2 regions of the Luteimonas sp. YGD11-2 genome follow, and region 2 is predicted to be linked to the other one. Evidence: riboswitches for the same ligand, from Rfam matches in the RefSeq annotation. Region 2 holds a riboswitch; the other holds the start of a gene.
What was found. Region 2 has a riboswitch for cobalamin ahead of ERL55_RS14580 (ribonucleoside-diphosphate reductase subunit alpha). Riboswitches for the same ligand answer to the same signal wherever they lie in the genome.

Region 1: another riboswitch for cobalamin. It lies ahead of ERL55_RS13155 (TonB-dependent receptor); the one in region 2 lies ahead of ERL55_RS14580 (ribonucleoside-diphosphate reductase subunit alpha).

The regions. Positions count from the first base shown of each region.
Region 1 is NZ_CP035376.1:2,832,174-2,835,369, forward strand. It holds gene ERL55_RS13145 (malonic semialdehyde reductase) at 1-128, opposite strand, end outside; gene ERL55_RS13150 (mitochondrial fission ELM1 family protein) at 228-1,223, shown strand; cobalamin riboswitch at 1,444-1,695, shown strand; gene ERL55_RS13155 (TonB-dependent receptor) at 1,863-3,196, shown strand, end outside.
Region 2 is NZ_CP035376.1:3,168,291-3,171,486, forward strand. It holds gene ERL55_RS14575 (S9 family peptidase) at 1-1,236, shown strand, start outside; cobalamin riboswitch at 1,318-1,534, shown strand; gene ERL55_RS14580 (ribonucleoside-diphosphate reductase subunit alpha) at 1,704-3,196, shown strand, end outside.

The DNA.
Region 1 (3,196 bases), 340 kb from region 2:
GTCGGCCCCCACTTCACCAGTTCGTACAGCCGCTGCAGGGTGGCGTCGTCGATCCCGCCGGTGAAGCGGTTGTAGGTGCGTGCGGTGCGGAAGAGCTGGTCCAGGGCAGTCGCGTCGAGCGCCTTCATCGTGCGTGGGTCCTTTGCGGCGATGCCGCGCGTGTGAACAGGCCCGCAGTGTAGAGTCCCGGCCGCAGGGCTGCCGAGCCCGGGTCGCAACGCAAGGTCATGCCACTGGAACGCACGCCCGCGCAATTCAAGGACCACGTCGTGGATGCGGCGATCTGGACCCTCACCGACGGCAACGCCGGCAACGTGCGCCAGGCCGATGCGCTGGCGGCCGCGCTCGGCGGGCCAACCCGCGGCTTCACGCTTGCCGCGCGCGCGCCATGGCGCGTGGCGGCACCGCGCATGCTGCCGCGTGCACGGGGTGCATTCGGCGATGCCTGGGCACAGGCGCTGGCGCAGCCGCCGCGGCTGGCGATCGGCTGCGGCCGCCAGGGCGCGCTGGCCACGCGGCTGGCCGGCCGTGCCGGCGCGCGCACCGTGCAGATCCTCGATCCGCGCATCGACCCGTGCCACTGGGACCTGGTGATCGCACCCGATCACGACGGTCTGCGCGGCGAAAACGTACTGACCGTGACCGGCAGCCTGCATCCGGTCGACGATGCCTGGCTCGACGCGGCCCGCGTTGCGCACCCCGCGCTGGGCGCGCTGCCCGGCCCGCGCACCGCGTTGCTGCTGGGCGGGCCGAGCCGGCATGTCGGGTTCGACGTGGCCGCGTTCGAGCGGCTGGCGGCGATGCTGCTGCCGCGCATCGCCGCCGAGGGCGGCAGCCTGCTGGCCACGGTGTCACGGCGCACGCCGGCCGACGTCGTCAGCGCACTGCGCGCACGCGTGGCCGATCTTCCCGGCGTGTGCTGGACCGGCCCCGGCGATGGCGCGAACCCCTATGCCGGACTGCTGGCCTGGGCCGATCGCATCGTCTGCAGCGCGGACTCGGTCAACATGCTGTCGGAGGCGAGTGCGACGCGGGCGCCGGTGTTCGTCGCCGAACCCGGGCGCGTGCGCGGACGTCCGCGGCAGTTCATCGATGCGCTGCTGTCGCGCGGGCGCGTGCGCGCGCTGGATGCGGCACTGGAACCATTCGACGCCGAGCCTCTGCGCGAGACCGCGCGCATCGCCGTGGTGGTGCGGGCACGCCTGGGGATCGACCCCGGCTGAGCTGACTGCAGGATCCTGCACGGAACGGATCCTGCGCAAGCGGATGCCTGGCAGCAGTCGTGCGGGGAGCGGCGTTTGGGCGATCGCGCTACCCGCAAGCCCGCCGTCACCGCAGGCATTTCGTGGCCGAAGCCGCTCCCACATGTCCATCCCAGGAGTACTCCATGGGTTCCCATGGGAGTTCGCCGGGCCGCTGCCGCGGGTGCTGCGGCCTTTGACGTACAATCGCCGCGCTTCAGGTGACCCGGCTTTGGCCGGGTTGGACACGCCAGTGTCCAACGGGAAGCCGGTGACGCGCGCGGAGATCTCCGCCGCCATTCCGGCGCTGCCCCCGCAACGGTAAGCGAGTCGAGGCGCCGCCTCCGCCACTGTGGTCCCGCGCAAGCGGCCCATGGGAAGGCGCGGCGCCGGGGCCGGTCCACGACCGGTCCACTCGCGAGCCCGGAGACCGGCCTGGAGCGGGCCCCGGCCCGAGCGGTTGCCGATGCGGTGGGCATCGAGGCTGCGCGATGCGCGTGCGCGTGCATCCGTGCCTCGCGCCTGTCTGTTGCGTGCACCCGTGCGGGTCGATCGCGGGCAGTCGCATCCAGCGCCTGCCTCCACACGACACGCGTGCGAGGGTGCGCGCGAGGAGTTTCCATGCACGTCCGACCGTTGTTCCTGGCGATCGCCGCCAGCGTCCCATTCGTTCCGATGACCGGCCACGCCGTGACTGCCGCGGCAGACCTGGATGAGATCGTCGTCACCGGCACCCGGCTGCCCGTCACGCTCGCCGACAGCATCTCGCCCACCGAGGTGATCGATCGCGCCGAGATCGAACGCACCCAGCCGCTGGACCTGCCGGAGCTGCTCCAAGGGCGTGCCGGCATCAACCTGGTGAACAACGGCGGGCCGGGCAAGCAGACCTCGCTGTTCATGCGCGGCGCGGGCTCCAACCAGATCCTGGTGCTGGTGGATGGCATCCGCATCGGATCCGCCACCGCCGGCCTGCCTGCGCTGCAGGACATTCCCGTCGAACAGATCGAACGCATCGAGATCGTACGCGGACCGCATTCCAGCCTGTACGGCGCCGATGCGATCGGCGGCGTCATCCAGATCTTCACCCGCCGCGACCGCGGTGCATTGCGGCCGCGTCTGCACCTCGGTGCGGGCAGCGACAACCTGCGCCGGGCCGGTGCCGGCATCGGTGGCGGCAGCGAACGTGCGTGGTTCGGTGCGGACGTCGCCTACACCCGCACCGATGGCATCAACTCGTGCCGCGGGCGCGGGCCGGATCCGGCTGATCCGTACGACTTCGGCGCCGGCTGCTTCACCGACGAACCCGACGACGACGGCTACCGCAACCTGTCGACCAGCGTGCTTGGCGGAGTGGCGCTGGCCGAACACTGGACCCTCGATGCGCATCTGCTGCGCGCCGAAGGAGAGAACGAATACGACGGCAGCTGGGCGAACTACTCGGAGGTCGTCCAGCAGGTGGCCGGCGCCACCCTGGACTATGCGCCGGCCAGCGGCTTCGGCCTCCGCTCGAGCGTGGGCCGCAGCACCGACCGGACCGACGACTACGCCGACGGCATCCACGTCGCCGAATTGCGCACCCGTCGCGACCAGGCCACCGTCCAGGCGAACCTGCCGCTGGGCACCACGCAGACCGCGGCGGTCGGCATCGACTGGCTGCGCGACCGGATCGACGGCACCTCCGGGTACGACGTGGCATCGCGGGACAATCTCGGCGTGTTCGCGGTCTGGACGGGCCGCTTCGGCGCACACCACATCGAGGCCAGCGCGCGGCACGACGACAACGAACAGTTCGGCGGCCACGCCACCGGCAGCCTCGGCTGGGGCCTGTCGCTCGCGCATGACCTGCGCCTCAATGCCAGCTTCTCAACGGGTTTCCGCGCTCCGAGCTTCAACGACCTGTACTACCCCGGCTTCGGCAACGCCGGCCTGCAGCCCGAGGAATCGAAGAACCTGAA
Region 2 (3,196 bases):
GACCCGCGTGCCGACTTCGGCGGTGGCCTGATGGACCCGCGCACCGGAGAGGTGCAGGCGGTGTCGGTGAACTACCTGCGCGAGGAATGGGCGGTGCTCGACGACAGCATCCGCGCCGACCTCGACCGGCTGGCGGCGATCGGCCCCGGCGAGGCTTCGATCAACACCCGCACGCTCGACGACAGCAAGTGGATCGTGGCCTATTCGGCCGCGGAGTCGCCGCTGGAGTACTACCTCTACGACCGCGCCGACGGCGGCACGCTGACCCACCTGTTCTCCGGCCGCCCGGCACTGGCCGGGCAGCCGCTGGTGCCGATGTGGCCGCAGGAACTGACCTCGCGCGACGGCAAGACGCTGGTGAGCTACCTGACGCTGCCCGCGCATGCGGATCCGGATGGCGACGGCAAGGCGGACCAGCCGGTGCCGATGGTGCTGCTGGTGCATGGTGGCCCGTGGGCGCGCGACGTCTACGGCTACAGCAGTTATGACCAGTGGCTGGCCAACCGCGGCTATGCGGTGCTCAGCGTGAACTTCCGCGGCTCCACCGGCTTCGGCAAGGCGTTCACCAACGCCGGCGACGGCGAGTGGGCGGCGAAGATGCACGACGACCTCATCGACGCCGTGCAGTGGGCGGTCGGCGAGGGCGTCACCACCCAGGACAGGGTCGCGATCATGGGCGGCAGCTACGGTGGCTATGCAACGCTGGTGGGCCTGACCTTCACCCCGGACACCTTTGCCTGTGGCGTCGACATCGTCGGCCCCGCCAACCTCAACACCCTCCTGTCGACGGTGCCGCCGTACTGGGCGAGCTTCTACCAGCAGCTGGTGCGGCGCATGGGCGACCCGGAGACCGAGGAAGGCAAGGCCTGGTTGACCGAGCGTTCGCCGTTGTCGCGGGTGGATGCGATCCGCAAGCCGCTGCTGATCGGCCAGGGCGCCAACGATCCGCGGGTGAAGCAGGACGAGAGCGACCAGATCGTCAACGCGATGACCGAGAAGAACATCCCGGTCACGTACGTGCTGTTCCCCGACGAGGGCCACGGGTTCGCCCGCCCGGAGAACAACAAGGCCTTCAATGCGGTGGCGGAAGGTTTCCTGTCGCAGTGCCTGGGCGGCCGCGCGCAACCGATCGGCAACGACTTCGCCGGCTCCAGCATCACCGTGCCCACCGGGGCCGACGGTGTGCCGGGCCTGGCGGAGGCGATGCAGTCGCACACCCAGGACGTGCGCCGGTGATGGTCGGGGCGCGGAGCGGCATGCTCCGCGCCCCGACTCCGGATCCTTCGACATTTTGTATTGACCGGCGTTGCCGACCCCCATATCTTGTGCCGGGTCGGTTCCGCACGCTTTGCGTCGCGGATGAAAAGGGAAGCCCGGTGACGCCTCACGGCCACTCCGGCACTGCCCCGCAGCGGTAATCGGGAACGAACCCGCCACCAGCACTGGAGCACGGCTCCGGGAAGCGGCGGGCCAGGTGGAAGCCAGGCTTCCGTGCCCGTGAGTCCGAAGACCTGCCGACAGCCGCGCGCCTGCACGCCGCGCGGTGCCGGCCGCGGAATCTCCGGGGGGAGATGGCTGGTGGAGCAGGGTCCGGGCGCCGCCGCGCGTCCCCGGATCTGCGACGCCGCTCGTCCACCCTCCGCCTCCAACGCCACGCCCGCCTGCGAGGGACAGGCCGGCCGTGCGCCACCTCTGGAGGACGCATGCACCACGACGACACCCACCTGGCCGAGCCCGCGACGCCGGCCGGCGCGCCATCCGTCGCCCACCCCGATGACAACGTGCCGCTGCCGCCGGCCGCGCATTCCGCACCGGCGATATCCGCACCGCCCGCTGCGACCTGGATCACCAAGGACGCCGGCAACCGCCGCACCCCGTACGACCGCGCGCGCCTGGAACGCGGCATCGACCGCGTGCACGCCGAGTTCCCGCAGCTCGACATCGCCGACTACAAGCGCAGCGTGTTCGGCTTCGTCGAGCGCAAGGAAGCGGTCAACGCCGACGACCTCACCGACCATCTGATCCGCGAGGCCGAGGCCCGCGTCGATGTCACCGCGCCGGAGTGGGAATTCTTCGCCGCCCGCCTGTACCTGCATCGCCTGTACAAGCGCGCCAGCCGCAACCGCTTCTACGATGCCGGTGAGAAGTACGGCTCCTACGTCGGCCTGCAGGAGTCGCTGGCCGACCGCAACATCTATTCCAACGACATCCTGCGCGCCTACTCCAAGGAAGAGCTGCAGGAAGCCGGCCGCATGATCGAGCCCGAGCGCGACAAGCTGTTCGCCTACAACGGCCTGTACCTGCTGGCCACGCGGTATCTGGCCACCGACACGTCGCGCGCCGTGTTCGAACTGCCGCAGGAGCGCTGGCTGACCATCGCCCTGTACCTGATGCAGAACGAGACCCGCGGCGGCCGCGAGCGCCGCATGCAGCTGGTCGGCGAGGCCTACTGGGCGCTGTCGAACCTGTACATGACCGTGGCGACGCCGACGCTGCAGAACGCCGGCAAGGTCGGCGGCCAGCTGTCGTCGTGCTTCATCGACACCGTCGACGACAGCTTGCAGGGCATCTACGACTCCAACACCGACATCGCCCGCGTCTCCAAGGGCGGCGGCGGCGTGGGCGCGTACATGGGCTATGTGCGTTCCAGCGGTTCGGCGATCCGCGGCGTGCCCAACTCCTCGGGCGGCGTGGTGCCGTGGATCAAGCAGCTCAACAACACCGCCGTGTCGGTGGACCAGCTGGGCCAGCGCAAGGGCGCGGTGGCGGTGTATCTGGACGTGTGGCACCGCGACATCGAGAACTTCCTCGACCTGCGGCTCAACAACGGCGACCAGCGCCTGCGCGCGCACGACGTGTTCACCTCGATCTGCATCCCCGACCTCTTCATGGAAGCGGTCGAGCGCCGCGGCGACTGGTACCTGTTCGACCCGCACGAAGTCCACAAGATCAAGGGCTTCTACCTGCAGGATTTCTTCGACGAAACGCGCGGCGATCCGAACGGAAGCTTCCGCCGTCGTTACGAGGAAGTCGTCGCCGACGAGCGCATCAGCCGCAAGACCGTCAAGGCGATCGACATCTTCAAGCGGATCATGGTCTCGCAGCTCGAGACCGGGAATCCCTTCATGTTCTACCGCGACGAAGTGAACCGGAAGAACCCGAACAAGCACGTCGGCCGCGTGTACTCGTCGAACCT